2 linked regions of the Verrucosispora sp. NA02020 genome follow. The protein of the gene in region 2 interacts with the protein of the main gene of each other region in a pairwise test. Links are inferred from orthologs where the notes say so. Each region holds a gene or a part of one and is shown on either strand. Other genes may lie near its edges. The genes, in order: HUT12_RS14270 and rsfS.

What was found.
Region 1: the proteins of rsfS (region 2) and HUT12_RS14270 interact in binary tests that used the Escherichia coli proteins (3 or more experiments, as listed by UniProt). The link is inferred for Verrucosispora sp. NA02020 from one-to-one orthologs.

What each region holds. Positions count from the first base shown.
Region 1 is NZ_CP054923.1:3,251,777-3,266,224, forward strand. Bases 5,048-8,015 are described here. They hold HUT12_RS14270 (AAA family ATPase), read right to left. Parts: upstream 7,104-8,015; coding sequence 5,991-7,103; downstream 5,048-5,990. Other genes in these bases: HUT12_RS14265 (DUF5682 family protein), read right to left, coding at 5,048-5,994; HUT12_RS14275 (VWA domain-containing protein), read right to left, coding at 7,118-8,015. Outside these bases: HUT12_RS14245 (sugar ABC transporter substrate-binding protein), read right to left, coding at 1-296; HUT12_RS14250 (cyclase family protein), read right to left, coding at 293-1,132; HUT12_RS14255 (cyclase family protein), read right to left, coding at 1,129-1,950; HUT12_RS14260 (GntR family transcriptional regulator), read right to left, coding at 2,043-2,780; more of HUT12_RS14265, read right to left, coding at 3,181-5,047; more of HUT12_RS14275, read right to left, coding at 8,016-8,521; HUT12_RS14280 (hypothetical protein), read right to left, coding at 8,518-9,915; HUT12_RS14285 (hypothetical protein), read right to left, coding at 9,915-10,382; HUT12_RS14290 (hypothetical protein), read left to right, coding at 10,743-10,934; HUT12_RS14295 (STAS domain-containing protein), read right to left, coding at 10,978-11,433; HUT12_RS14300 (HAD family hydrolase), read right to left, coding at 11,664-12,344; HUT12_RS14305 (alpha/beta hydrolase), read left to right, coding at 12,496-13,248; HUT12_RS14310 (helix-turn-helix domain-containing protein), read left to right, coding at 13,666-14,076; HUT12_RS14315 (phosphoesterase PA-phosphatase), read right to left, coding at 14,087-14,448.
Region 2 is NZ_CP054923.1:6,538,894-6,553,342, reverse strand. Bases 1,882-4,850 are described here. They hold rsfS (ribosome silencing factor), read left to right. Parts: upstream 1,882-3,148; coding sequence 3,149-3,553; downstream 3,554-4,850. Other genes in these bases: HUT12_RS29280 (DegV family protein), read left to right, coding at 4,235-4,850; HUT12_RS29285 (histidine phosphatase family protein), read left to right, coding at 3,550-4,200; nadD (nicotinate-nucleotide adenylyltransferase), read left to right, coding at 2,453-3,052; pepN (aminopeptidase N), read left to right, coding at 1,882-2,378. Outside these bases: more of pepN, read left to right, coding at 1-1,881; more of HUT12_RS29280, read left to right, coding at 4,851-5,083; HUT12_RS29275 (SDR family NAD(P)-dependent oxidoreductase), read left to right, coding at 5,258-6,025; HUT12_RS29270 (ComEA family DNA-binding protein), read left to right, coding at 6,818-7,564; HUT12_RS29265 (ComEC/Rec2 family competence protein), read left to right, coding at 7,561-9,936; holA (DNA polymerase III subunit delta), read left to right, coding at 10,057-11,040; HUT12_RS29255 (hypothetical protein), read left to right, coding at 11,037-11,579; rpsT (30S ribosomal protein S20), read right to left, coding at 11,665-11,931; HUT12_RS29245 (phosphotransferase), read right to left, coding at 12,081-13,067; HUT12_RS29240 (DUF4240 domain-containing protein), read left to right, coding at 13,165-13,698; lepA (translation elongation factor 4), read left to right, coding at 13,801-14,449. UniProt on the Escherichia coli protein: Functions as a ribosomal silencing factor. Interacts with ribosomal protein uL14 (rplN), blocking formation of intersubunit bridge B8.

The sequences.
Region 1 (14,448 bases), 3.3 Mb from region 2 along the record:
GTGAGCCGCACCGGCAGGTTCTGCCGGTAGCTGGTGACGTCGGACCCCTCGATCTCGACGGTGATGCCGGTGAGGTCGGTGAACTCGGCCAGCCCGGCCCGCAGACTCTCCACCTGACCGGTGTCGGCCACGTAGACCTTGATCGACTGGCCGTCGTAGCGCTTCCAGTCGAAGGTGTCGCCGGTGTATTCCGGACCCTGGTTCCCGGCGCCGCCCCCGCCGCAGGCGGTGACGGCCAGCGTCGCGGTCAGGGCTATCGCGAGGGTTCGTGTTATCGATCGAAATGATTGTTTCATGTCGGTTCTCCTGACGAGAAGACCGGTGCTTCGGGAGCACCGTCGTCGCCGGAAATCTGGGCGACCACGGTGCAGGGCACCTCGCCGACGCCCTGCACGTTGAGCGGGGCGAGGGTGAGCCGGATCCGGCGCCCGGCGAGGGCGCCACATCCGACCAGTCCGGCCACGGTCCAGATGGACTCGGTCAGAGCCAGGGTGGCGGCCCAGTCGTGCCGCACCTTCTCGGGCCGGTAGTGGTGGAGATAGATCGTGGCAGCGTCCGACGGGTACGCCGGGCGAAGCCAGGGCTGTAGTGCGGTCCACTCGGTCCGGGCGTGGTCGCCACCCGGCCGGTCGAGGTACAGGCAGTCGGTGAGCAGCATGTCCGACGAGTTGGCGCGGAGGCGTTCGACCAGCAACTGGGCCGCCGTGACGCTGAGGTAGGGCCCGTCGAGGTAGTACGCCGCGTCGGCGAAGCGATCCGGATCGTCCCCCCACCCCGTGGCCAGGACCACCGCGTCACCGGCCCGCAGGTCGGCGTCGTCCAGAGCGGCACGGATCGCGTCAGCGGAGATCTCGCCGCCCGGCCCCACCGGGCAGGACAGCACGACCGCCGCCCGGCCGAGCAGCCGCTGTGGTGGCAGCTGGTCGACGGTGGCTCCGGTCGGCGAACCGAGCGCCGGACCCAGCAACCGGGTCGCGGAGCCACTGCCCATGGTGATGTGGAAGAGGTTCGCGCCGTTGTAGGTCAGGGTGGCGATCTCCTCGGTCCGGTACGGCGCCTCCCAGGGGAAGAAGCTGCCGGCCGGTGACTCGGTGGTGATCGGGCGGGTCAGGTTGATGGTGCGCAGGGTCATCGGGCCTCTCCCGCCTCGTCGCCGTCCACGGCCAGCACGGTGCACGGGGCTCCTTCGGCTCCCGCGAGGAACAGGGGCAGCACGGTGATCCGGACCCGCTTGCTGCGCAGCGCGCCGCAGTTGGCCACCGCGGCGACCGGGGACATCGCGAGATGCAGGACGACCGACGACCCCCAGTCCGGGGCACCGCCGCCGGCCCCGCGTTGCGGCGTGTAGTGCCGCATGTAGATGCGGGCCTGCGGGGAGGGGAACGGCGGACGGTCCCACGGCTTGCGGGAGGCCCACTCCGGGAACATGAAGCCCTCGCCGAGATTGCCGATGTACGCGCAGTCGGTCAGCATCAGGTCGCTACCGCGTTCGGTCATCACCTCCGCCAGCCGCTTCGCGCCGTCCAGCGAGAAGTGCGGGGTGGTGGTCGCGTAGTCGTCACCGAGAGTGCGGTAGCGCTCGTCGTCGCCCCACCCGGTGCGCAGCAGCACGGCGTCACCGTCGCGGTAGTCGGGATCGCCGACGACGGCGCGCTCGATGTCGTCGGCCTCGATCTCCTCGCCGGCCTGCTTCGGGATGTCGATGACGACCGTCTCGCGGTCGACCAGCGTGCCGTAGTCGAGTTCGTGGATGCGGGGTGCGTCGTCGTCGTAGCAGGCGCCGAGCATGAGACGGGTGCCCGCCTCGCTGTGGAAGCTCATGTGGTGGGTCGAGACACCCTGCCGTTCGTGAGTCGTCACGGGCGTGAGCTGGAACGGGGAGTCCCAGGCCCACACGTTGCCGACCGGCATGAACGGATAGAGCGGCAGCGTCAGGTTGACTGTTCTCATCGGGCCTCGCTATCTCTCGGTGCGGTCCGGGGCATCGGCCTGGCGAGGTTCCGGCGCAGGGTCGATCAGGCGCCGGCGGCGCACGGGGTCGATCAGGCGCCTGGGGCAGCCTGCGGAAAGTAGAGACGGGGCTGGGCGGCCGCCCAGCGGCTGCGTTGGTCGGCCATCACGCCGCCGACCAGGTAGACGTGGTGGATCACCTGCTCGGAGATGGCCTCGGCGTCACCGTCACGCACGACGCCGAGCAGGACCCGGTGCGACTCCGCGATGTCCTGCACGCCCAACGTCGGGCCGACCATGTTGAGCCACAGACGGAAGAGCACATGCTGCTCGTCCCAGGCCTTCATGATCCGGGGAAGTCCGCACGGCGCGCAGAGGGCGCGGTGGAACCGGTAGTCCAGGTCGGCGATCCGGCGGGTGTCACCGGCCGCCGACGCCTCGTGCATCTGGGAGATCAGATCCTCGAGGTCGGAGACGTCGGACGGTCGCAGCCGCGGTGACGCCTGCTGGTAGGCCAGGGTCTCCAGCACGGTGCGGACCATGTGCAGTTCGTGGACGTCGTCCTCGGTCAACTGGACGACGCGGGTGGTGCGCGCGGACTCCTCGACGAGCAGGCCGTCCCGCTTGAGTAGCCAGATGGCCTCGCGCAGTGGCGCGCGGCTGACGCCGAGTTGCCGGGCCAGCGACTCCTCCACGATCCGGGTGCCCGGCGGCAGAGTGCCGTCCAGGATCGCCGCCCGCAGTACGTCGTAGGTCGACTCGCTGAGCACGACCTTCTGGGGCACGCGCAGCGAGGTGACGGACGATGCGGGTTCGGCCGAGTTGACCATGCGACAACCTTCCCGAAGGGGGCCCGGATTTGATGAAGCCCGGCGACTTATCGTCGACGGTGTACGGTAGACGGAAACGTAGCCGTAACATGAATGACCCGTCAAGAGGTCAGCTCGGCCGGGTCTGGACGCCCGAAAGCGCTGGTAGACGCTCTGTGAGCGAAGGGTCGACGCTGAGCAGCCCGGGGCATCGCGACGCCGCCGTAGCGCGGACGTGACAGCCGAATCCGGGATTGCGTCGATGGGCATCAACCGGGGGCACGGACGAGTGGCCTGCGGCCGAGCGGAGTGAGCCGGCGGCGACGCATACATACCGCGCGCCGCACGGGGTCGGGCGCCATGCATCCCGCAGACGCCGCTTGCGGCGCGTGGGGCGCAGATGCCCCACGCGCCGCCGGTGCTACCTGTCGGACAACAGTGACGCGACCGCCTCGGCGGTGCTCGGGTGCGCCTCCACCAGGACCGCCGCACCGCTGCGGGGAGCACACCAGTCGCCCCGTACACCGAGGAGGCCGGCGACCGCGTCCACCGGCTCCGGATGAGCGGCCAGCAGGGCGTGCACCGGCCCGGCCGCCCCACCGGAGAAGCGCGGCGCGACGGTGGGGACGGCGGGGGAGGTACGCAGCCAGGGCGGGACCCACGAGTCCAACTCGGAGAGTGTGCCCGGGAACGTGCGCCCCGCCTCGCGGACCAGCAACGGCACCGACTCGGCGCCGTGCTGCCGCAGGGTGGTGACCAGGTTGGGCAGCCAGGGCAGCAGGACCGGGTCGGGCAGTCGGGCGAACGCGGTGGACATCGTCTCCACCACGAACGGCGCGAGCCCCGGCACCGGTTCCAGCGCGTGCACGAACCCGGACAGATACTGCGGGAAGGCCGGCACCACCAGCGGGTTGGCCAGCAGCTCCTGGCACTGGGCCCGCAGCTCGGTCAGAGGCAGCAGACCGAGCTGGTGCCGGGCCGCCCAGAGCAGGGCCACCTTGGCCGGCGCCTCCGGATGGGACTGACCCACCGCGAGTTCGAGCTGGGACCGGTCGCAGCCGAGGGAGAGCGCCAGACTCTCCAGGCTGAACAGGAACCCGAGCATCGCCCCGACCTGCCGGACGCCGGTCTCCTCCTCGACGAACGCGGTCGGCAGCAACGTGCAGTAGTGGGCGTACCCGGTGGTCACGAACGCCGCGCACCAGGCCGGCAGCGTCGGCGCGGTGGCCTGGTGGTGGGCGAGCAGCCGGCGGATCCGGCGCAGCACGCGCGGCGCGTCGTCGACGGTGCGTTCGGCGGCGAGCAGCTCCACCGCCCGGGCACCCAGTTCGTCGACCAGCCGAGGGCTGTCCAGCAGCCGGATGGCGTCCTCGACGGCGGCGAGAGCACCGGCGGCGGTGGCGTCCGGGCCGTGTGCCGCCCGACGCAGGCGCTGTTCCAGCACCTGCTCGACGGTCACCCCCTCGTACCCGAGTTCGATCAACGCGCGTTGGTGACGGCCCAGCGCCAGATCCCAGCTCTCCTGGATGGACCGGTGGCCGAGCCGACGCTCACCCATGATCGGCCGGACCGCGTCCGGCGGCAGCACGTGCCGCAGCATCCAGAGCAGGTCCGAGCAGCCGGCCAGCTCCGGGTTGCCGTGCAGATCCAGCAACGCCCGCTGCATGGTCCGCTTCTCCAGGTCCAGACCGAGCGGCTGGAGCCGGTCCAGCACGTCGCGGGCCAACGGCGGCAGGGCGTCGTAGCCGACCTGCCCGATCCGGTCCCCGCCGAGCAGGATCTCGCAGAGCCGCCGCACGTCACGTCGACCCGGCACCACGTCCTTCTCGATGCAGGTCACCGCCGCGTCGGCGAAGTCGTACGGGGTGGGCCGGGCCCGGTTGCGCAACCCCGCCAACAGGATCGAGGTCTCGAACACCGCGATCGCGTCGGCGGTGCTGGCCAGGTAGCCGTTGCGCCGGGCCAGCCGGACGATGTCCACACACCACCGGCGCAGCTCCGCCTCGTCGAGCCCGTCGAGGGCGGGTGGCGCGGCGAGGAACCCGGAGAGCCGGTCGCTGACCGCCTCGTCCGGTGCCGGATCCGGCGCGGCGCGTCCCCGCCGGCCCCGGGGCGTGCCACCCCGCTGACCGTCCAGCCGGTACGGCGTCAGGCGTGACCCGCTCACCGCCTTGGTCCAGCTCGCGGCCGCGATCGACACCGATCCGGGTGCGAGACCGAACTGGGCCTCGATCGCCGAGTGGCTGGACGGGATCAGGCCGTACCGCCACCGCGTCGCGGTACGCGGGGAGATGTCGAAGTCCGGGGCGGTGGAGTCCAGGCCGAACTGCGCGACGCGGCTGGCGGCGTGGAAGGCGCCGCAGACGTAGAGGCAGTCCTCGGGGTCGGCCCCGGAGGCGGCCAGGTGCTGCCGGATCCGGGTCCACATGTAGCGTTCCCGGTCCTCGTCGCGGTCGGTGCGGTCCGACCCGACGGGACGCAGCCGCCGGAACAGGCTGCCGATCAGCACCATCACCTGACGGTAGGTGTCGTGGTCGGCGACGGTGAGCGGCCGTTCGACGTACTGGTCCCACCACTCCGACCAGTGCCGCACCTTGCCGTGGTGCAGCAGGTGCGCCTCCAACTCGGCGAACCGGGGACGCAGGTCGCCGATCTCCACGCCCACCGCGTCGCCGTGCAGGGCCGCCTGCTCGCCCGCCTCGGCACCGCTCTCCGCGCCGGCCACCTCGCCCTGGGGCGGGGTCCCGCCCCGGGGCGACCACTGGAAGACGTGATCGGTGGAGCGGTCGACCAGCACCAACTCCACCCCGGGCGTCTCCAACGCGTACGCGATCGCCTGGTACTCGGCGGACGCCTCGGTGACCGGCGCGATCACGCTGAGCGGACCCCACGCGGCGGGGAAGCCGTCGAGTTCGGAGGCGAACGCCTGCACCGCCACCGGCAACCGACAGTTGCGCAGTTCCCCCAGCAACGGTCGGAGGTCCTCGCAGAGCTCCAGATAGATCACCCGAGGCTGCTTGCTCCGCAACCGGCGCACCATGGCCAGCGCCGAGGCCGGCGAATGGTGGCAGACCGGGAAGATCTCCAGCCGCTCGCCCAGGGCGCGGTCCACGTCGTCGACGATCCCGGCGAGGATGTCGGCCAGCGCGTCCGGACCGCCCGCGAAGGCGGCGGCCGCATCGGTGAGCTGGTCACGCAGGGCACCGAACGCGCCGACGGCGGCGGGGGCGCTCATGACAGGGCGGCGATCGCCTGACGGCCACCGTCGAGGAAGCCGCGCCATTCACCACCGTCCTGGGTGGCCCGGGGCTCCACCACCGCGTGCAGGTACTTGTTGAGGATGGCCAGGTCCTCCGGGCTGCGTCGGGCCAGCGACCCCATCAGCGACCCGGCCAGCGTCTCGGCGCGCAGCGTCCGGTCGCCGAAGAACTGGCTGTGCAGGATCGCGTCCTCCAGCACCCCGATCTGCTCGGCGGTGGAGAGCGCCGACTCCAACTTCTCGTCGTCGCTGGTCGCCGACGCGGCGGCGGCCCGCAGGTCGGCGAAGCTCTGCAGCAGGATGTCCAGCAGCGTCGGCGGCACGTCCAGCTCCACGTGGTGCCGGCGCAGCAGCTCCTCGGTGCGGAACCGGACGATCTCCGCCTCGCTGCGCTTGTTGGTGACCACCGGGATCCGGACGAAGTTGAAGCGTCGCTTCAACGCCGACGACAGGTCGTTGACGCCCCGGTCCCGGCTGTTGGCGGTCGCGATGATGGAGAACCCGGGCTGGGCGAAGACGATGTTGTCGTCGTTCAGCTCGGGGATGGAGACGTACTTCTCCGACAGGATGGAGATCAACGCGTCCTGTACGTCACTGGTGGAGCGGGTCAGCTCCTCGAAACGCCCCACCACGCCCTGCTCCATCGCGGTCATGATCGGCGACGGGATCATCGACTCGCGCGACTGTCCCTTGGCGATGACCATCGAGACGTTCCACGAGTACTTGATGTGGTCCTCGGTGGTGCCGGCGGTGCCCTGCACCACGAGCGTGGAGTTGCGGCAGATCGCCGCCGACAGCAGCTCGGCGAGCCAGCTCTTACCGGTGCCCGGGTCACCGATGAGCAGCAGGCCCCGGTCCGACGCCAGCGTCACGATGCTGCGTTCGACGAAGCTGCGGTCGCCGAACCACTTCTGCGGGATCTCCCGGTCCAGACCGTCGGCGCGTTCCGAACCGAGCACGAACAGCCGGACCATGCGCGGGCTCAACCGCCAGGAGTACGGCTTCGGACCGGTGTCCACCGACTCCAGGAAGTCGAGTTCGTCGGCGTACTTGACCTCGGCGGGGGCACGCAGCATCTCGGACATCAGGGGTGTCTCTCCTAGGTGAGGAAGCTCTTGAGCTCGAAGACGAGTTTGCGGATGTGGCCGGAGACGACCGGGGTGCCCAGGTCCTTGAGGCGCTGCCGGAACCAGGGGTTGACGCTCTGCTGGCCGGAGCTGCTGACCGAGCCGACCGGGATGAACCGCACCCCCGACCGGTGCACCGCCTCGATGCCGTCGAACAGGGGTTGGGACCGGCCGAACTCGTAGAAGTCCGAGATCCAGACCATCACCGTGTTCCTCGGCTCGACGATCTTCGGGCGGGCCATCGCCATCGCCAACGGCCCGTCGTTGCCACCGCCGAGGTTGGTGCGGAGCAGGACCTCGAACGGGTCGTGCACCCACGGGGTCAGGTCCAACGCCCGCGTGTCGTACGCGATCAGGTGCACGTCGACCTTGGGCAGCCCGGCGAAGATAGACGCCAGGATGGTGCAGTTGACCATGGAGTCGACCATCGACCCGGACTGGTCCACCACCACGATCAGCCGCGACGGCGTGGTCTTGCGCGCCGTCTGCCGGTAGTAGAGCCGGTCGACGTAGAGGCGCTCGTCCTCCGGACTCCAGTTCGTCAGGTTCTGCCAGATGGTGCGGTCCAGGTCGAGGTTGCGATAGACCCGCTTGGGCGGCACCGACCGGTCGATGCTGCCGACGCTGGTCTGCGCGACCTGGGTCCGCAACACCTCGGCGACCTCGTCGACGAAGCGGCGGATCAGCGCCTTGGCGTTGGCCAACGCGACGCCGGAGAGATTGGACTTGTCCCGCAGCAGCTGCTCGATCAGCGACATGCTGGGCGTGAGCTGGCGGGCCAGCGTCGGGTCCGCCAGCACCTCCCGCAGGCGCATCCGCCGGACCAGGTCACCCTCGATCCCGGCGAGGGTGGGGCCGAGCCCGGTGCCCTGCCGGCGCAGCTCGCCGGGCGCGCTGCCGAGCGCCTGCTCGAACCACCCGGCGTCCGCCTGCCAGCCGGCCAGTTGACTCGCGGTGACCGGCCCCGCACCGGTGGCGAAGACGTTGAGCAGCAACTTCGACACCAACGCGGCTCGCCGGACCTCGGCCTCACCGGGCTGATGCGGCCCGCCGGTCGACCCGGCCTCCGCCTCGGTGCCGGCCTCCGCCTCGGGGTTGGCCTCAGCGTCGGTGCCGGCCTCAGCCTCGGGCTTGGGGCCGGTGTCTACGAGCAGGCCCCGCAGTTCGTCGGCCACCTCGGGGAAGCGTTGCACCACGGTGTCCACCGACACCGACGGGTCCAGCAGGGCGGCCGGCAGGCCGAGGTCCTCGACCACGGCCATGCTCGCCGACTCCAGGGTGGGCTGCTCGTCCGGGTCGAAGATCCGACCCAGCAGCCGCCAGTAGAGCACCTGCCGCCGGTTCGCGGCGGCCCGGTCGTCGGGGGAGTGGGTCATCGGCGCAGCAACCGTCCCGCGCGTTCGCGCAGCACGGCCACGGCGTCGCCCGCCCTGGCCTCGGCCTTGGCCACCTTCGGGTCGGTGACACCCTCGGCCCAGTCACCGTTGTGCGCCTCGACGGGCGCACGTTTGACGCTGGCCTGCACCGCCAGCGGCTGCACCCACCACCGCCCGTCGTCCCAGCGGGCCAGGCCGAGGCATGCGGTCGAGGCGGCCACGAGTGCGGCGGTGAGCGGACCGGCCGCCGGCAGCCGCTCGACGGCGACGCCGATCGACTCGCCGTCCCGGTCCAGGGTGAGCCCGTCGCCACCCTTGCGTACCCGGTAGCCCTCCAGCAGGACCGGCTCGGCGATCGCGGCCGGATGCCGGTCCAGCGGGGCGGTGGCCGCCGCCGTCGCGTCGGCGAGCAACAACCGGCCGGTGGCGAACGGGTCGGCCGGCTCGCCCGGCCGGGCCTGCGCCTCGCACCAGGTCAGGTCTGCGCCGCGCACCGGCAGGTCGGTGACGGTCGCCGACCGACGCTGCGCCACCGCCGCCAGCAGCACGGGGTACGCCGCCAGGAGCCGCCACACCGCCGGCCCGGTGATCGTCTCGACCTTCGCCGCCGCCACCGCCGTACGGACCAGTCGGGCCGGTCCGCCGTCGGAGGGTTCGAGCACGGCGTGCACCTGCACCTGCACCGCCGTGGCGTGCTCGTGCACGTCCACCCCGAGCGGGAGCAGACGCCCGGAGACCCGCTCGACGTCGTCCACCGGACCGGACCGGTCCTGCGCGAGCAGCACGGCGCGGCTCCACAGGTCACCCCAGCGTCGGGCCGGCACCTGCGGCATCGTGGCCACCGGCAGGCTCGCCCGCACCTCGGCGGCGAGCCCGTCGAGCAGCACTGCCATGCGGCGCAGCCGTGGCTCGGCCAGGGCGGCCTCGACCGGCGAGCCGACGGCGGAGAGCAACTCGTGGTCGACGCCGCGCCAACCGGCCACGGCCACCTCGTGCAGCCAGGCTGCGGCCGCGCCGCTCGCGGCAGTGGGCTCGACCGGTGCACCGGCCGGTGCCGCCCACGGGGCCCGGTCCCGCCCGACTGCGGTGTCGAACCGGTCGAGCAGTGCGTCGTGCGCCGCACCGAGCAGCGCTGACCGGGTGCCCGCCAGGACGGCGAGGTCGTCGGGGCCGAACCCGCCCGCCGTCACCCGGCCCACCGCGTCGGCCGCGCAGGCGCCCAACGGGGTGCCCGCCACCGCGTCGGCCAGTGCCGTCAACGCTGCCGTGGCCTCGTCCCCGACCCGTGCGAATCCGCTGACCAGTGCCGCGTCGAAGCCGGCCACCACCGTGTCGGCATCGGCCAGGCCCGCCGGAAGGTCCTGCTGCAGGTGTGCCAACTGGGTGCCGAGCATCAGCGAACCGCCCCGGTTGCCGGGAACCAGTGCAGCTCGGGCAGTGCGGTGCTGCTGTCCGGCAGTTCGAGGTAGGCCAGGTGGCGCAGGAACCGGCTGAACACCACGGCGGCCGGGGTGGGCTCGTGCCGGGTGTCCATCCGGGCCAGCAGGTCGGCCCCGCCGCGCACCTCGTCACCGGCGTCGACTCGCAGGTACCGGGCGACGCGCGCGACACCGTACTGCAGGACGGCCTCCTCGGCGAGGGCCTGGAGATGCTTGCAGGGCGCACCCCGCAGCCCGCCGCATGGCCGGTTGTTGTTGGTGCTGCAGTGGTAGGCGTGGGTGCCGGCGGTCACCGACGAGACGTAGACCCGATCGATGTCCGAGCCGCTGGAGACGACTCCCTGCAATCGGCCGTCGGCCAGTTCGACGAAGGGCACCTTAGCCAGCTTGCGGGGGCGGGCCGGCGGCACCACCGCCACCACGCTCCGCCGCCGCCAGGCGGTCCCGTCCAGGTCCGTCACCGCAATCCTCCCGCCCGCTGCGGACTCGGCGTCCGCCGTGGTGATGCGTGCGCCGACCGGTCCCGGCGCCGCCGTGCTGACAAGATCATGGCCCACGGGTACGACATCCCGCCGCGCCGAGGTCGTCCCACCATCCGCCGACCACCAGGCCATCCTCCTAGGATGCTCTACGGGAAGTGTGCGCTCTCTCACCCGCACCCGGCAGGTGCAACGACGGGGGAACCCGGCGTTAACCTCGCGGCCCGCGATCGCCGACGGTGGGCAGCCGGAGGCGTACCTGCGGATCCGCATCTCGAACTCTTCGCGGTCTGGAGGTAGGGCGTGACGTACGACGACGACCACATCCGGATTCTGCTGACCCAGGCGGTGCCGGTCCTGCGGCCCCCGCAGGACCGACTCGACCTGGTGGAGCATCGCGTCCGCCGTCGCCGCCAGTGGATCGCCGCCGGTAGCGCGCTGGCGGTGCTGCTGGCGGCCGGACTGACCGTCGGCGGCATCGGGGCCGCCGGTTAGGCCGACCGCCACCGGCGTAGACGCTGTCTGCCGGGTTGACCTGTCAGCAGGATGCCGGTCGATCCGGCTGTCCCGCGTCCACGAGACGTCCCGGAACGACGGCGGCCGGCGGGCGGTGGGGGCCGGTCACCTCGCGCGTGATCGACGCGGTCTGTCCGGCGAGGTGGCCGGACGCCCGCAGGACGTGCTCCGCGCCGCTGAGCGCGATCACCCTCGCCGTGCCGCTGGTGGCGGTGACGGTGATCCGTTGCCCGCGTGCGGCGGCGGTCTCCCCGATCACGAGCAGCGCGGAGAGAGCGGCGCAGTCGAGATACCTCAGCGGAGTCAGGTCGAGCACCAGATGGGTGATCCACTCGGGGGTCAGGAGTAGTCCGAGGTGGTGCTGGATGCGCGTGGCGGTGGCCAGATCGGCCTCACCGGACAGGGTCACGTGCCGGGTGCTCGGGCTGGCGTCATAGTGGTGGAATTGCAGGAGTTCCTGGTCAGTGACGACATTCATGCGAATGCTCGGTCCCTGCCCTGGCGAAGGGCACTGGCGCGGCCGGATGAGGTTGCCACCATCGATCCGGCGCCGGGGAGGACAGCGCTTCAGGTGCCGACCTCGACGTGGCGCGTAGGACGCCTTGCCTCGACCGTACCCGCCGCCGGCGACCGATGCCACGCCCGCCGGTGCCGCAGTGGCCGACCGGGGTCGGGATCGCCGTCCGGCGACCCCTGCTCCGCCGCAGGTCACCCGCTGGAGACCGGGGTGACCGGATCGAGCTGCCGGACCGCGTCGACGATGGCGGGGAAGGCGTCGACGAAAGCGTCGACGTACCGGGGGTCGAAGTCCGCGGGCGTCCGGATCCGGCTCTGCAGACAGCCGATGAAGTGCAGGCCAGCGCCGCCGGCAGCCAGCGCGTCTCCGGGAGAGTCCCCTACGTAGACGCACTGGGCCGGCGGCAGTCCCGTGGACGCCAGGAGTTCGTCGAAGGCGCGGGGGTCCGGCTTGCGGAAGCGCATGTTCCCGGCGTGGTAGACGCCGCTGATCCGGGTGGCCAGGACGTGGTCCGGTGCCAGCATGTGCCGGATCTCGGCCTCGGTCCGCGACGTCAACAGGAACACCTTCCGGCCGGAGAGCACGAACTCGTCCAGTGCCCGCAGGTTCTCCGGCGGGACCACGTCCAGACGACCGTCGGCGACGTGCCGCTCCAGCGCCCGCTGGTGCAACGCGGTGAACCGGGCCAGGTCGAGGCCGGGCGATCGGATGGGCATGGCGTCCAGCAGTGGTGCGCCCCACGTCGACAGGTGGACGTGCGGGGGGATCGGAGGTCGGCCCATCTCCGCCAGCACCTCGTTCTCCAACGCGAGCGCGGCGGCCTGGGTGAGACACAGGGTGTCGTCGACGTCCACGATCACGGCCCGGATCACTCGCCCAGCGTAGACTTCTTCCGAGTCCGTGCGAGAGACCGAGGAGGTGGCACCCGTGACGTTGTGGAAATGGGCGCTCCCCTCTGGGGCCACGGTCGGGCGATAGGTCGTCCGGGAGCGCCGTTCACGAGCACTCCCGAAAGGCACGACCATGCGATTCACTACCGCGCATCGGCTCGACGACGGCGTCCGCGAACGCGAATTCGTCCTCGGCGAGATTCCCGGCATTCTGTGGACGCCCGCGTCCGCATCCGCGCCGGTCCCGCTGATTCTGCTCGGCCACCCCCCGCTCGGACTGCGCACGATGTACCCCCGTCTGGTGGCGCGAGCCCGGCACGCCGTGGCAGAGGGCTTCGCGGCAGCCGCCATCGAGCTTCCCGGCAGCGGTGACCGGCCCCGTTGGGCCGCCGCCGAGCAGGCCCGTGTCGATCTGCGCCGGGCGTTGGAGGCCGGTGAGCCGGTCAGCGACGAGATCGTCGACGCCCTCGTCCTACCGCTCGTCGACAAGGCGGTCCCGGAGACGCAGGCCGCCATGGACGCGCTTCTGTCGCTGCCCGAGATCGGCGGCCCGGTCGGGTACTCAGGGGGATTGATCTCCGTTGGTATCCGGCTCGCGGTGGTCGAGCCCCGTATCGTGGCCGCCGGTTTCTTCGCCGGGAGTCTCGTGCCTCGCATCATGTTCGAGCAGGCACGCCAGGTCACCATTCCGCTTCACGTGCTGTTGCAGTGGGATGACGAGGGGAACGACCGGCAGGCGGCCCTGGACCTGTTCGACGCTTTCGGCTCGACCGAGAAGACGCTGCACGCCAACATGGGCGGACACACCGGTGTCCCGCAGTTCGCCGGGGAGGACGCGGCCCGGTTCTTCGCCCGGCACCTGCGCCCGGTGCCCGCGAGCGCCTGACCGGACTCGGGGAAGCGCATCATGGCGCCGCCGGTCGGGTGATGTGTGATCCCAGGTGGCCCGGGGCGTGCACCGCCCCGGGCCAGGCGCCAGGGGGGCGGGCGTTCCGGACGCGGAGGGCAGACGAGCCCTGCGCCCGCTACCGGCCGCCCGAGATGCGGCAACGCACGCCGTGACAGCCTGCGTTTCCCCGTGCCGTGCCCACCACTGACGCTCGTCACCCGACACTGATACCGATTCGACATCTGCCGGTGGCCGTGGATGTCTTTGGGTATCGGGCAGTGTCCGCTACGGTGTCACTGCCACAATAGTTGTCGAGTGCAGCTCAGTAGAGCACAGCGCCGCGACGTTCAGCAACTATCGTGGTCGACCCCGGACGGGTCGCGACGGATGTCGCAGGTGGATCGGAAGGTGGTCATGGCCGACGTTGGTAGCGCCGACGGGCCGACCTCGTTCGCGGCCCGATTGCGGCACCTGTTCGAGACGCGACTCAAGCCCGGCACCGACAAGGCGTTCTCGCCGGACGAGGTGGCCAGGGCGACCGGTCTGTCCACCAGCTACGTCAACTATCTGCTCCGGGGAGAGCGTGACAATCCGTCGCGTTCGGCCATCCAGCAACTGGCCAACTTCTTCCGGGTGGAGCCGAACTTCTTCTTCGACCGGGTGACCGACGCCGAGTCCGTCAGCGACCCGGATCTGGAGACGATCACCGTGCTCGCCCGCCGGATGCCGCCCGGCGCGCCCCGGGCCAGTCTGCGGGCGATCGTCGAGCAGGTTGCCGCGCTGGAGGCACGGAGCAAGGCGCGCCGGGACCGCTTCGACCCGTAGCGCGCCCCGATCACCGCAGGGCGAGAAACGTCGGCGCCGCGACGAGCACCCCCACTGCGGTGCCGGCGATCACCTGGGCGACGGTGTGATCCCGCAGCCGTACGCGCGACCAGCCGACCAGCGCCACCAACGGGGCGGTGGCGAGGAGCACGGGACCGAACGCGACCACGAGCACCCCCGCCGACCCGGCGGCCACCGCGGCGTGGATGCTGAGCTTCCAGACGAGGTTCACCGCGGTCACCGCCACCCCGAGCAGGAACATCACCACGATGATCGCGGTGACCGGTCGGGGCGCGCCGAGACCGATCATCAGAGACAGTCCCACGAGTACGGAGAGCAGGCCGTACAAAAGAGGGGTCCGGCGCTGTTCGC
Region 2 (14,449 bases):
GCAGCGAGACCTTCGCCGAGGTGAAGCCCGCGAGCCTGCTGGCGGTACGCCTCAACGACCGTGACCTCGACCCGGCCGCCTTGGACGACAACCGGCTCGTCCTGACCGGGCTGGCCGAGGAGAACACGCTGACCGTCGAGGCGGAGATGGCGTACACGAACACCGGTGAGGGGCTGCACCGGTTCGTGGACCCGGCCGACGGTGAGACCTACCTGTACGCGATGTCCTTCCTGGACGACGTGCAACGCATCTTCGCCGCCTTCGACCAGCCCGACCTGAAGGCGCCGGTCACGCTCGCGGTCACCGCACCGGAGCACTGGACGGTCGCGGCGAACGGCGCGCTGGCCGCCACCCCGGCACCCGGGCGCTGGGAGTTCACCCCCACGCTGCCCATCGCCACGTACTTCTTCACGCTGATCGCCGGCCCCTGGCACGTCCGGCGGGACAGCCACGACGGCATCCCGCTGGGGGTGTACTGCCGCCGGTCGTTGGCCGAGCACCTGGACGCCGACGCCGACGAGATCTTCACCATCACGAAGCAGTGCCTGGACCGGTTCCACCAGCTCTTCACCGAGCGGTACCCGTTCGGCAAGTACGACCAGGCGTTCGTGCCGGAGTTCAACGCCGGGGCGATGGAGAACCCGGGCCTGGTGACCTTCCGCGACGACTACGTCTTCCGCTCGGCGGTCACCGACTCCGAGCGGGAGGAGCGGGCCACCACCATCGCCCACGAGATGGCGCACATGTGGTTCGGTGATCTCGTCACCATGCGCTGGTGGGACGACCTGTGGCTGAACGAGTCGTTCGCCGAGTACCTCGGCACCCGGGTCACCGCCGAGGCGACCCGGTTCGACCAGGCGTGGACGACCTTCGCGCTGCAACGCAAGGCCTGGGGGTACGCGGCCGACCAGCGCCCCTCCACCCACCCCGTCGCGCCCGAGGAGGTGGTCGACGCGGCGCAGGGGCTGCTCAACTTCGACGGCATCTCGTACGCCAAGGGCGCCAGCGTGTTGCGGCAACTGGTCGCCTGGCTCGGTGACGAGGCGTTCCTGGCCGGTCTGAACGATCACTTCGCCCGACACCGGTTCGGCAACGCCACCCTGGCGGACCTGCTCGACAGCCTGGGTGCCGCCAGCGGCCGGGACCTCACCGACTGGGCGGAGCCGTGGCTGCGTACGGCGCAGGTGAACACGCTGCGGTCCGAGGTGCGGCTGGACGCCGACGGCCGGTACGCCGAGGTGGCCGTGGTGCAGACCGCCCCGCCGTCGCACCCGGTGCTGCGTCCGCACCGTATCGGGGTCGGCCGGTACACCGTCGACGGCACCGCCGAGCGGCAGGAGGTCGACCTCGACCCGAAGGCCGACGACGGTCGTACCGTGCTCACCGGGTTGGTCGGCGAGCCGGCGGCGGCGGTCCTGCTGCCCAACGACGGTGACCTGACGTTCGCCAAGATCCGTCTGGACCCGGCCTCGGCCGACGCCGTGCCTCTCCTGCTGCCCCGGCTGGCCGACCCGCTGGCCCGGGCGCTGCTCTGGGGCGAGGCGCTGGACGCCGCCACCGACGGGGAACGGCCGGTGCCGGCGGTGGTGGACCTGATCGAGGCGGCGCTGCCCGCCGAGACCGAGGTGATCATCGCCGAGGACGTGCTGGCGCTGAGCCGGTCGCTGGTCGACCGCTACCTCGACCCGGCGGCCCGGCAGACGGCCCTGGCCCGGATCGCCGACGCCTGCCGCCGGTTGCTCGACGGTGCCGCGCCGGGGGAGTCGTTGCAGTTGGCCGCCGCGCGGGGCCTGATCGCCGTGACCACCGACGCCGACCTGCTGGGCGGCTGGCTCGCCGGTCGGGGCGTACCGGCCGGGTTGGCCGTCGACACCGAGCTGCGCTGGTCCGTCCTGGCCCGGCTGGTGGTGCTGGGGGCCGCCGGTGCGGCCGAGGTCGCCGCCGAGGCGGACACCGACCCGAGCGCCGCCGGCGCGGAGCGGGCCGCCACCTGCCGGGCCGCCCTGCCCGACCCGGCCGCCAAGCAGGCCGCGTGGGAGATCATCGTGTCGAACACCGAGCTGTCCAACCGGCTGGTCGAGGCGACGGCCGCCGGTTTCTGGCGCCCCGAGCAGGCGGAACTGACCGCCGAGTACGTGCCCCGGTACTTCGACGACATGCCGGCCGCCGCGCGGCTGCGTACGCCCTGGGTGGCCGACCGGGTGGCCAAGCTGGCGTTCCCCCGGTACGCGGTGGCGCGATCGACCCGGGAGGCGGCCGAGGCCCTGCTGGCCCGCGACGACCTCACCCCCGGGTTGCGCCGGGTGGTCACCGACGCCGACGACGACCTGCGGCGGGCACTCCACGCCCGATCGGCGGTCGACGGCACGCCCAGCTGACCTGGTGTCGCCGGGTCGGTGCCGTGGGTCACGGCCCGGCCCGGCGTGAACCGGATTCGGCATAGGATCATGGTGTGCGGGAAGACATCCGGCGGGTCGGGATCATGGGCGGCACGTTCGACCCGATCCATCACGGCCACCTCGTCGCGGCGAGCGAGGTGGCGGACCGGTTCGGGCTGGACGAGGTGGTGTTCGTGCCCACCGGGCGGCCCTGGCAGAAGGAGGACGTCCCGGTCAGCCCGGCCGAGGACCGCTACCTGATGACGGTGATCGCGACCGCGTCGAACCCCCGCTTCCAGGTCAGCCGGGTCGACATCGACCGGGGCGGTCCCACCTACACCGTCGACACGCTGCGGGATCTGCGCGCCGAGTACGGCCCGAAGGCCCAACTGTTCTTCATCACCGGCGCGGATGCCCTGGAACGCATCCTGAGCTGGAAGGACCTGGACGAGATCTTCGAGCTGGCCCACTTCATCGGGGTGACCCGGCCGGGCTTCGAGCTCTCCGACGAGCACGTACCCGCCGACACCGTCAGCCTGGTGCAGGTGCCGGCGATGGCCATCTCGTCGACCGACTGTCGGGCGCGGGTCTCCCGGGGCGTACCGGTCTGGTATCTGGTGCCGGACGGTGTGGTGCAATACATCGCGAAACGGCGGCTCTACCAGGGTGATTAGCCGGTTTCGTCCCGATTACTGCGTGAAACCGCCAAGTCGGGAATCCGCAGGGTGTGAGAGGCTTGAGAGCATCGCACGGGTGATCGAGGGAGAACGGTGACAGTTTCGGAACGCGCTCACGAGCTGGCGATGGCCGCCGCCCAGGCCGCGGCCGACAAGAAGGCTCAGGACATCGTCATCATCGACGTGGGTGACCAGCTCGCCATCACCGACGCGTTCCTGATCGCCGCGGCCCCGAACGAGCGTCAGGTGCTCGCCATCGTCGACGCCATCGAGGAAGCCCTGCTCGAACTGCCCGAGAAGGCCAAGCCGGTGCGGCGCGAGGGCGAGCGCGGCGGCCGGTGGGTGCTGCTCGACTACGTCGACATCGTGGTCCACGTCCAGCACACCGAGGAGCGCGAGTTCTACGCCCTCGACCGGCTCTGGAAGGACTGCCCCACCATCCCCTTCGTCGACCGGGACCTGGCCAGCGCCGAGGCCGCCAGCGGATCCGGCGAGTGACCCGGCTGATCGTCTGGCGGCACGGCAACACCGACTGGAACGCCGCCGGTCGGGTGCAGGGGCAGACCGACGTACCCCTCAACGACCGCGGCCGCGAGCAGGCGCGCCAGGCCGCGCCGCTACTGGCCGCGCTGCGACCGGACGCCATCGTCGCCAGCGACCTGAGCCGAGCGGCGGACACCGCCGGTGCGCTGTCCGCGCTGACCGGTCTGCCGGTACGCTCCGACGCCCGACTGCGTGAACGCCACTTCGGACGCTGGCAGGGCCTCCTGCTCACCGAGGCGACGGCCCAGTTCCCGGCGGAGTTCGCCCGCTGGCGGGCCGGTGACCCCGACCCGGGCGCGGAGATCGAACCGTTGAGCGAGTTGGGCAAGCGGATGGGCACCGCCCTCCAGGAACTCGCCGACGAACTCGCCGGCCGCACGATCGTCGTGGCCACCCACGGCGGTGCCGCCCGGCAGGGCTGCGGTCAGCTGCTCGGCTGGGAGCCCAGCGTGCTCCGTGCCGTCGGCTCGCTGCGCAACTGCCACTGGAGCGAGCTGCGGCACGACGCCGACCGTGGGTGGCAGATGCGGACGCACAACGTCGGCCCGGTCGACGTACCGCCGGTCGCACCCGCCCGGCCGGGCTCCGCCGAAGCGGTCTGACGCCGCACCGCACCGATCGGCTACCGTGCCGGGCATGCCCGTCGCGGTCGTGACCGACTCCACCGCCTACCTGCCGCCCGAGCTGGTGCCCGCGTACCAGCTCACCGTGGTGCCCTTGACCGTGGTGCTCAACGGCGTCGAGGGACTGGAAGGGGTCCAGACCTCCCCGGCGGACGCCACCCGCGCGCTGAGCTCCCGCCGGGTCTCGGTGAGCACGTCCCGCCCGTCCCCGGAACAGTTCGTCCGGACGTATCAGCAGTTGCTGGAGGCCGGTGCGGACGGCGTCGTGTCGGTGCACCTGTCGGCGGGACTCTCCGGCACCGTGGAAGCCGCCGAACTGGCCGCCGCGCAGTTCGGTGACCGGGTGACGGTGGTCGACAGCCGCTCCTGCGGCATGGGCCTCGGCTTCCCGGTGATCGCCGCCGCCCGGGCCGCCCAGCGCGGTGCCGACCTGACCGGCGTACGCGCCGAGGCCGTCGCCGCGATCGACCGGACCACCATCTACTTCTACGTCGACACGCTGGAGTTCCTGCGCCGGGGTGGACGGATCAACGCGGCCGAGGCGCTGCTCGGCACGGCACTCTCGGTCAAACCGATCCTGTACATGCCCGACGGCGTCATCGTCCTGTGCGACAAGGTGCGGACGGCCAGCCGTGGTCTGGCCCGCCTGGTGGACCTGGCCGTCGAGGCGGCCGGAGACGCGGAGATCGACCTGGCCGTGCACCACCTGGCCGCACCCGAGCGCGCCGAGACGTTGCTGGGGGCGCTCACGACCCGGCTGGGCACACGCCTGCACGACACGTACGTCTCCGAGGCCGGTGCCGCCGTCGCGGCCCACGCCGGCCCCGGCCTCGCCTGCGTCGTCACCCACCGCCACCCCTAGGGTCCTGCCTCCCCCGGCTGGCGGTCCTCCCCGCCCCGGGTGAGGCTCGCCGATCGTGGAGTTGTGGTCGAGGGTCCGTGCGGTTTTGTCCCGTTATGAAAGTGCCATCACTTCATGATCGACGGGGTGGGTGCGGGGATGCGGGAAGATGGGCGGGGGTGGGAGGAGGGGCGGATGTCCTGTGTGGTGACCGGGGGTGGGCGAGGCGTCGGGCGGGGGATCGTGGAGCGGCTGCTCGCCACAGGTGAGGCGGTCGTGATCGTCGAGCGTGATGCCGGCACGGTGTCCTGGGTGGAGCAACATGCGGCGAACGGGCGACTGGCGGCGGTGGTCGGCGACGCCGCCGACGAGGGCGTCGCCGGCCGCGCCGCCGACCTGGCCGAACGCGCCGGGCCGCTGACCGGCTGGGTGAACAACGCGGCGGTGTTCCGGGACGCCTCGGTACACGACGCCCCGGTCGGCGAGGTGGTCGACCTGATCACCCGTAACCTGCGCCCCGCCGTGGTCGGCGCCGCCACCGCGGTACGCCGCTTCCTGGCCGCCGGCACCGACGGCGCGATCGTGAACGTCTCCTCCCACCAGGCCGCGCGACCAGTGCCCGGCTGCCTGCCGTACGCCACGGCGAAAGCCGCCATCGAGGGGCTGACCCGCGCGCTCGCGGTCGAGTACGGCCCGCGCGGCATCCGGGCGAACACGGTAGCCCTCGGTTCGGTGGCCACCGAGCGGCACGAGGCGTTCCTGGCCGCGCAGACGCCGGAGCAGGCGGGACGGGTCGAGGCGGAGCTACACCGCCTGCACCCGGTGGGCCGGATCGGCCGACCCCAGGACGTCGCCGAGGTGGTGGCGTTCCTGCTCTCCCCGGCGGCGGGCTTCGTCACCGGCGCCACCCTGCCGGTCGACGGCGGACGCGCGGCCCTCGGCCTCGACCCGGAATCCCGCTGACCCGGGCCGGTCACGGCAGCGGAGCGACCAGCAAGGACTGGCGGGGCTGAGGCGAGCCCCGGTTCGTCGGTGGGAGGCGTCGTCCACCGGCTGCTCTCCTCCTCCGCCCTGTCGCCCTCGGCAGGATTCGTCTCGCCGTCACCGCCCTGTCGCCGGTCGCTCATAGCCAATGAACGGTGCACGCCCTCCGAGCGGAAGATCACGCTCGATCCGGGATCGAGTGGCATCCGAGCGCGACGGTGACCACTCGATCCGGGATCGAGCGTGATCTTGCGGTGGAGGCGACAGCGACCTCGGTGGCAGCGCAGTTCGGAAGCATCCTTGGCCCGGTGAGGTCCGTCGGGTCCGCCGGGTCCGACGGGTCCGGCCATAGCACGAACGATGCGTGATCAGGCGGTTGTCCACAGACGACCGGTTATCCACAGCCGGGGCGATCGACGGCGGCGCGCGTCGTGCTCGCCGTCCTAGCCTCGCGCCGTGTCCAACGACGACGAGGAGACGGCGGTCCGGGATCGCCTGTGGCGGCTGATGCCCGGCACGACATCGCGGGGTCCCGTCGTGCCTGCCGGTCGACCGCCACCGGCAGGCCAGGACGTCGACCCGATGTCCGTGCACGTCACCGGCCCTCACACCTACGGCTACCCTCCGGTGTCGTCGTCGATGCGGCGCGCGCCGGTGGAGTGGCCGACCGTCGCGCTGCCCGTCCACACGCCGGTCGCCCCGGAGCTCTCGTCGGACACCGGGACCTACGCCACCGGTCCGCAGCCGTCTCCCTCGGCACCTGGCGGCACCGTGGTCACCGATCCGTACCCTGCTGCGGCACGAACCGGCCGGTCGAGTGCCGAGGCACAGACGAATGCCGACGCGACGCCGGCACCGTCCCGGCTGCCCGGGCCCGGGGCGTTCGACCCCGGGCGGCGCGGGGTCCGGGTGCTCGCCGTCGTCGCCATTCTGGTCGTGGTCGTCGCCGCCGTCTGGGCGTGGCGGTCCCGTCCGCAGGTCGAGCCGGTCGTCACGGTCACCGGTCCCAGTGGCGTCGCCGACACCGGGGACCCGTCCGTTCCTACCGGTGACGAGCAAGTGACCGACCCGTCGGCCGTACCCGTCGGTGAGGTGGTCGTCGCCGTCGCGGGCAAGGTGCGTCGGCCGGGTCTGGTGCGGCTTCCGGCCGGGGCTCGGGTGGCCGACGCCGTCGAGGCGGCCGGTGGAGCGCTGCCCGGGGTGGACGTGGCGATGCTGAATCCGGCCCGCAAGGTGACCGACGGTGAGTTGATCGTGGTCGGCGTACCGGCGCCGACACCGGCCGCCCCGGCGCCCGGTGTCGCCGTACCCGGTGCCGTACCCGGCGGCCGGGTGAACCTGAACACGGCCACGCTCGCGCAGCTCGACGCGCTGCCCGGGGTGGGACCGGTGCTCGCACAGCGGATCATCGAGCACCGCGACCAGCGCGGCGGCTTTCGCGCCGTCAGCGACCTGCGTCAGGTCAACGGCATCGGCGACGCCCGGTACGAAGAGCTGAAGGACCTGGTGACGGTGTGACCGCCGAGGCGACGGTTCCCGATCTCCGGCTGGCCGGGCTGGCCGTGGCGGCCTGGCTCACCGCCCTGGCCGGACTGCACCTCAGTGCGGGGCGGACGTTGCTGGTGGCCGGGGTGGCGGCGACCGTGGCGATGCTGGTCGCGGTGCACCTGCTCGGGTTCGCCGGGCGGCAGGGTGCGGTCACCCGACGCTACGGCTGGATCGTGGTGGCGGCGTTGATCGGGATCGTCTGCGGTGGTGCGGCGACCTCGGCCCGACTGGCGGTGCGGGACGCCGGTCCGTTGCGCGCCCTGGTCGAGGAGGGCGGGCAGGTCACCGCGGAGCTGGTCGTCCGGGACGATCCCCGGGCGCTACGCGGCGGCATCGTCGGCCGCCCGCCGACGTTGCTGGTGCCGGCCCGGCTGGTGGGCGTCACCGGCGCGACGGGGCAACGGGTCACCGCGCCGGCCCGGGTGCTGGTGCTCGCCGACGAACCCGCCTGGCGCGGGTTGCTGCCCGGGCAGCGCATCACGGCCGAGGGCCGCCTGACCGAGCCGCGTGGCGGTGACCTGACCGGTGCGGTGCTGCTGGCCGAGGGCGAGCCCGTCCGGCTCGGGTCGGCGTCGGCGCTGCAACGGGCTGCCGGGCTGCTGCGGGCCGGTCTGCAACGCGCCTGCGCGCCGCTGCCCGACGACCCGGGCGGCCTGCTGCCCGGTCTGGTCGTCGGCGACACCAGCGCACTGCCCGACACGGTCGAGGAGGACTTCCGGGCCACCGGCATGACGCATCTCAACGCGGTCTCCGGGTCCAACGTGGCGATCGTCGTGGGGGCGGTGCTGTTGGCGGCGCGCTGGGCCCGCGCCGGTCCGACGCTGGCCGTCGTCCTCTGCGGGCTCGCCCTGGTGGGCTTCGTCATCCTGGTCCGGCCCTCGCCGAGCGTGGTGCGTGCGGCGACCATGGGGGCGATCGGACTCGCCGCGTTGGCCACCGGGCGACCTCGGGCGGCAGTGCCGGCCCTGGCCGCCGGGGTGGCGGTGCTGGTGCTCGTCGACCCCGACCTGGCCGGGGACGCCGGCTTCGCGCTGTCGGTTCTGGCCACCGGTGGTCTGCTGCTGCTCGCGCCACGATGGCGCGACGGGTTGCGTCGACGGGGCGTACCGGCGGGGGCGGCCGAGGCGCTGGCGGTACCGGCCGCCGCGCAACTGGCCTGCTCCCCGGTGATCGCCGGGCTGTCGGGCACGGTCAGTCTGGTCGCGGTCCCGGCGAACCTGCTGGTCGTGCCCGCTATCGCCCCGGCCACGGTGCTCGGGGTGCTGGCCGCGACGATCTCGCCGGTCTGGCCCGCCGGTGCCCAGGCCGTCGCCTGGCTGGCGCACTGGCCGGCGTGGTGGCTGGTGCTGGTGGCCCGGCACGGGGCCCGCGTGCCGGCCGGCAACCTGCCCTGGCCGGGTGGCGTGTCCGGGGCACTGCTGCTGGCGGCGCTGACGGTGGCCCTGCTGGTGGCGGCGCGGCGGCCGGTGGTGCGCCGCCTGGCGGCGGTGCTGACCGCAGCCGTCGTGGTCGGCACCCTGCCGGTGCGGGTGGCGGCGCCGGGCTGGCCCCCGAAGGGGTGGGTGGTCGTCGCCTGCGCGGTGGGTCAGGGCGACGTCGTGCTGCTGCCGGTGGCGGCGGGGCGCGCCGTCGTGGTCGACGCCGGACCCGATCCGGCGGCGGCGGACGCCTGTCTGCGCCGGCTCGGCGTACGGCGGGTGCCACTCCTGGTGATCAGTCACTTCCACGTCGACCACACCGGGGGAGTGGCCGGGGTCTTCCGGGACCGTCGGGTGGACACGGTGGTGACACCTCGCTGGCCGGAGCCGGAGATGGGGCGGGACCTGGTGCACGACACGGCCGCCGCGAACGGCACGCCTCTGGTGGCCGCCCCGGCCGGGTGGCGGTACCAGGCGGGCGCGGTCGACCTGGTGGTCCTCGGTCCGCCCTACCCGATGCGGGGGACCAGGTCCGACCCGAACAACAACTCCCTGGTGTTGCGGGCCACCGTGGCCGGGGTGCGGATCCTGCTCGCCGGGGACGCCGAGACCGAGGAGCAGGAGGCGCTGCGGGAACACCTGCCACCGCACGGGCTGCGGGCCGACGTGTTGAAGGTCGCCCACCACGGCAGCGCGTACCAGGATCCGGCCTTTCTGGACGCGATCGCGCCGGCGGTCGCGTTGGTGCCGGTGGGCGCGGGCAACACCTACGGGCACCCCAACGAGGCGGTCCTGGCCCGGCTGAGTCGAGGTGGGGCGCGGGTGCTGCGGACCGACCTCGACGGGGACGTGGCCGTGGTGGTCGGTCCGTCCGGGCTCGCTGTGGTGGCAGGGGGAGTGGACCTGACCAGGGCGAACAGATGAGCGAATCCGACTTATGGAGAAAGAAGGCTAATTGTAAATATGTCTGGATTTGCGCTGAGTGCGGGGTCTGCCAGCACAGTACCGACGAGCAGACTGGACCTCGCCGCAGAGCGTGCGAGTATGGGCGGCGTGACCGCCGCCAGTGCCGCTCCCATTGTGCTCGTCCTCGGCGACGAGGAGTTGCTCGCCACGCGTGCGGTGACCGAAACCGTCGCCGCCGCCCGCGCCGCCGACCCGGGCGCGGACGTGCGGGAGTACCAGGCGGGGCAGCTCACCGTGGGCGAGATCGACGAGATGCTGAGCCCGTCGCTGTTCGGCGGGCGGCGGGTGCTGGTGCTGCGGTCCGGTCAGGACGCCCGCAAGGACCTGACCGCCGCTCTGCTGGCGTACGCGAAGAATCCCGATCCCGAGGTGCAGCTCGTCGTCCAGCATCTCGGCGCGGCCAAGGGCAAGGCGTTCGCCGACGGGCTGAAGGCCGCCGGTGCGCAGGTGCTGGCGGCCACCAAGCTCAAGGGACACCGCGACCGGGTGGCCTTCGTGCGGGACGAGTTCCGCCGGGCCGGTGCACGGTGCACCGACGACGCCGCCGAGGTGCTGATCGCGGCGGTCGGCAACGACCTGCGGGAACTCGCGGCGGCCTGCTCGCAGCTGATCGCCGACACCGACGGCCGGATCGGCGCCGACACGGTCTCCCGGTACTACCGGGGTCGGGTGGAGGTGAGCGGCTTCACCGTCGCCGACGCCACCATGGTCGGTGACCTGCCCGGCGCACTGGAGGCGTTGCGCTGGGCGCTGCACGTCGGGGTGGACCCGGTGCCGATCGCCGACGCCCTCGCCGACGGGATCCGCACCGTGGCCCGGGTCGCCTCGGCCGGCCGGGGCAGCCCGTACCAGCTCGCCAGCAGTCTGGGCATGCCGCCGTGGAAGGTCGAACGAGCCCAGCGGCAGGCCCGGGGCTGGACGCCGGACGCACTGGTGGACGCCATGCGGGCGGCGGCCGAGTGCAACGCGGCGGTGAAGGGCGGCTCCGACGACCGGGCGTACGCGCTGGAGAAGGCCGTCTTCTCGGTGGCCGCCGCGCGGCAGCAGGGCGGCGCCAGATGAGCGGAGCCCTCCGTGGCTCCTGGGCCACGATCCCGGCCGACGAGGAGCGGTACCGACCGCTCTACGCCCGGGTGCTCGGGTTGCGTGTGGTCAACCCGGGCGGGGTGCTCTGTTTCCTCTTCTTCGAGGGTGCGATCGCGCTGGCCGCCCTGCTCGTGCTCGCCGAGTTGGTGAAGTGGTGGGCGGTGCTGGTGCTCCCGGCGGCGGTGGCCGTCATGGTCAAGCTCAACGACATGGTGGCGGCCGTGGTGGTCCGTTCCGCAGCGGCCGTGCCGGAGCAGGAACGCGACCGGTTCCGGCGGCAGATGGAACCCGTGGTGGGGCGGGCCCGGGTCGACTGGCTGCCGCACAGCGTGCCGGGCGTCGTGCTCCGATCGGAGCCGCTGCCCGCCGTGGAGCCGTCGTCACCGACGCGTCGGCCCGGCCCGCCCGTACCCACCCTGCGGCCGGCCCACCCCGGCACCACGAACATCGTGCCCGCCCCGGACGTGCCGAAGGTGCCCGGACGTCGTCGCCGCACCGCCGAACCCGGCTCCTGAACCACCTGCGCCCGAGTCGGACGAGGACGTGCGGAAGCCCCGAGGCAGTGCCCCGGGGCTTCCGTCAGGTCTGAGGTCGCTGAACTCAGGCAGCGAGCGACGTGACGCGCTTGGCGATCGCCGACTTGCGGTTGGCGGCCTGGTTGGCGTGGATCACGCCCTTGCTGGCAGCCTTGTCCAGCTTGCGCGAGGCGTCCTGCATGAGGTTGGTGGCCTTCTCGACGTCACCGGCCTCAGCGGCCTCGTGGAACTTGCGGATGGCGGTCTTCAGCGACGACTTGACCGACTTGTTCCGCAGCCGGCGCTTCTCGTTCTGCCGGTTGCGCTTGATCTGGGACTTGATGTTCGCCACGCGACAGCCTCGTCTTGATAGCTCGGGTTGGTCAGCTTGTGCGCGCGACGACGAGCAGGCGTCATCGCTGCGCGAAAAGCCAGGTTACCAGGTCGGTCGGCACGGGCCAAAACAGCCCTCGCGGGCAGGCGGCGCGTGACCGGGCGCGCTCAGGTCCAGCCCTGTCGGCGGGCCAGCCAGCCGAGCGCCTGTTCGCCGGTCCACCGCTGGTGCGCCGGCAGGTGGGCCGACGCGGTCGGGGGTGCCGACGCGGCGGCGGTGAGGTGATAGCCGGCCAGGGCGGCCAGCGTCACGTCGAGCGCGTCGTCGGGTGCGTCGGCGACGGTCGGGTGGGCGGCGAAGAGAGTGTCGACGTCGAGGCCGGAGGCGTACCCGGTGATCAACAGGTTGACCAGGTCGAACCAGGCCGGGCCATGGCAGAGCCAGGTCCAGTCGCAGAACCAGGCGGTGCCCGCGCCGTCGATCAGGACGTTGTCCGCCCGCAGGTCGCCGTGGGTCAGGCCGGTCGTGGCGGCGGCGTACCCGGGAAGCCGGGACTCCAGCGCGGCCAGGTCGGCGATCCGCCCGCGCAGCGGATCGGGCAGCGGCGGCACCGGTTCCCGGCCGGCGGTCACCTCGTCCCACCAGAGGATGTCGTCGCGGGCGAGGTCGGCGAGCCGGGGCAGCCCGAGGGCGACCAGGTCGGGTGGTGGGTCGGCGAGCGCGGCGGCGAGATCGGCGTACCCGGCGAGGGTGTCGGCCAGTTCGGCGGGATCCCAGGGCAACCGGGGGAGGCGGCCGTGGACCGGTTCCAGGCAGAGCGCGTACCAGTCGGCCACGAACAACGTCCAGCGCAGGCGGGGGGCGGGGAGGCCGGCGGGCAGTCGGCTGAGGATGGCCGCCTCGCGGGCGTACCAGTCGACCAGATGCGGCTGCTCGACGCGGGACGCGGCCTTGACGAAGGCGCTGCCGCCGTCGCCGGTGCGCAGCACCGCGGCGAAGCCCCGGGTGAAGCCGGCATCGGCGGTCTCGGCGGCGACGACTGGGGCGCCGAGCCGGTCCGACAGAGCGGCGCGGACCGTCCCCGGCAGGGTGTGCCACGGCGGGCGTTGGGCGGTCGCGTGGTACGGCACGGGCGGCAGGGCCGGGTTGCTCACCCGACCATGCTGCCCGGTACGGCGTCGCCGCCGTGCTCCGCGCGCCGGACTCGTCGGGTCCCGCCGCCGTCTGACCTCTCTGTCAGACTGCCGGGTCATGAGGACCGAGGACTTCTGGCAGCTGATCGACCGGGCCCGCGCCGGTGGCGGGGAGCCGGACGCCATCGCGGCCCGCGCCGTCGCGCTGCTCGCCGCCCGCGACCCGGAGGAGATCGTCGGGTACGCGGAGCACCAGCGGCGGGTGCTCGCCGCCTCCTACCGGGTCGACCTGTGGGGTGCCGCGTACATGATCAACTATGGTGCCTCGGACGACGGCTTCGAGTACTTCCGGGGCTGGCTGATGACGCGGGGCCGGGAGGTCTTCGCCCGTGCGGTCGCCGACCCGGACTCGCTGGCCGAGTTGCCGGAGGTCCGGGCGGCCTCGCTCAGCGGCGAGGAGTTCGAGTGCGAGGACATGCTCGCCGTGCCGTGGGACGCGTACCGCAAGGCGACCGCGTCCGACATGCCGGTGGCGCGTGAGGCGGCGCGGACGCCGGACCTGAACGACTTCTGGGACTTCGACAACTCCGACGAGGCCCAGCGGCGGCTGCCCCGGCTGGCCGCCCTCTTCGTCGAGCCGCCGCCGGAGTGAGTCCGGGTTCGCCCGCGCGGCGGTCGTCCGCCGGGGACGTGGGAGCATAGAGGGGGCCGGCGGTGCCGGCCCGCTCACGTCAGCCGACCAGAACGGACCGCTGTGCCACCGACGCTCGATCCCGGCGCGAACGCTCCTGGTGCCACCGACCCGGGGCGGATCAGGAACTTCTGCATCATCGCCCACATCGACCACGGAAAGTCGACCCTGGCCGACCGGATGTTGCAGCTCACCGGTGTGGTCGACCCGCGGCAGATGCGCGCGCAGTACCTCGACCGGATGGACATCGAGCGCGAACGCGGCATCACCATCAAGAGCCAGGCCGTTCGCATGCCGTGGACGATCCGCGAGGGCGAGCGGACCGGTGAGCAGGCCGTGCTCAACATGATCGACACCCCGGGTCACGTGGACTTCACCTACGAGGTGTCCCGCTCGCTGGCCGCCTGCGAGGGTGCCGTCCTGCTGGTCGACGCCGCGCAGGGCATCGAGGCGCAGACGCTGGCCAATCTCTACCTGGCGCTCGAGAACGACCTGCACATCATCCCGGTGCTCAACAAGATCGACCTGCCCGCCGCGCAGCCGGAGAAGTACGCCGAGGAGTTGGCCCACCTGATCGGTGGCGACCCGGCGGACTGCATCAAGGTCTCCGGCAAGACCGGTGTCGGCGTGCCGCACCTGCTCGACGAGATCGTCCGGCAGTTCGTCCCACCGGTCGGCGACGCCGACGCTCCGGCGCGCGCGATGATCTTCG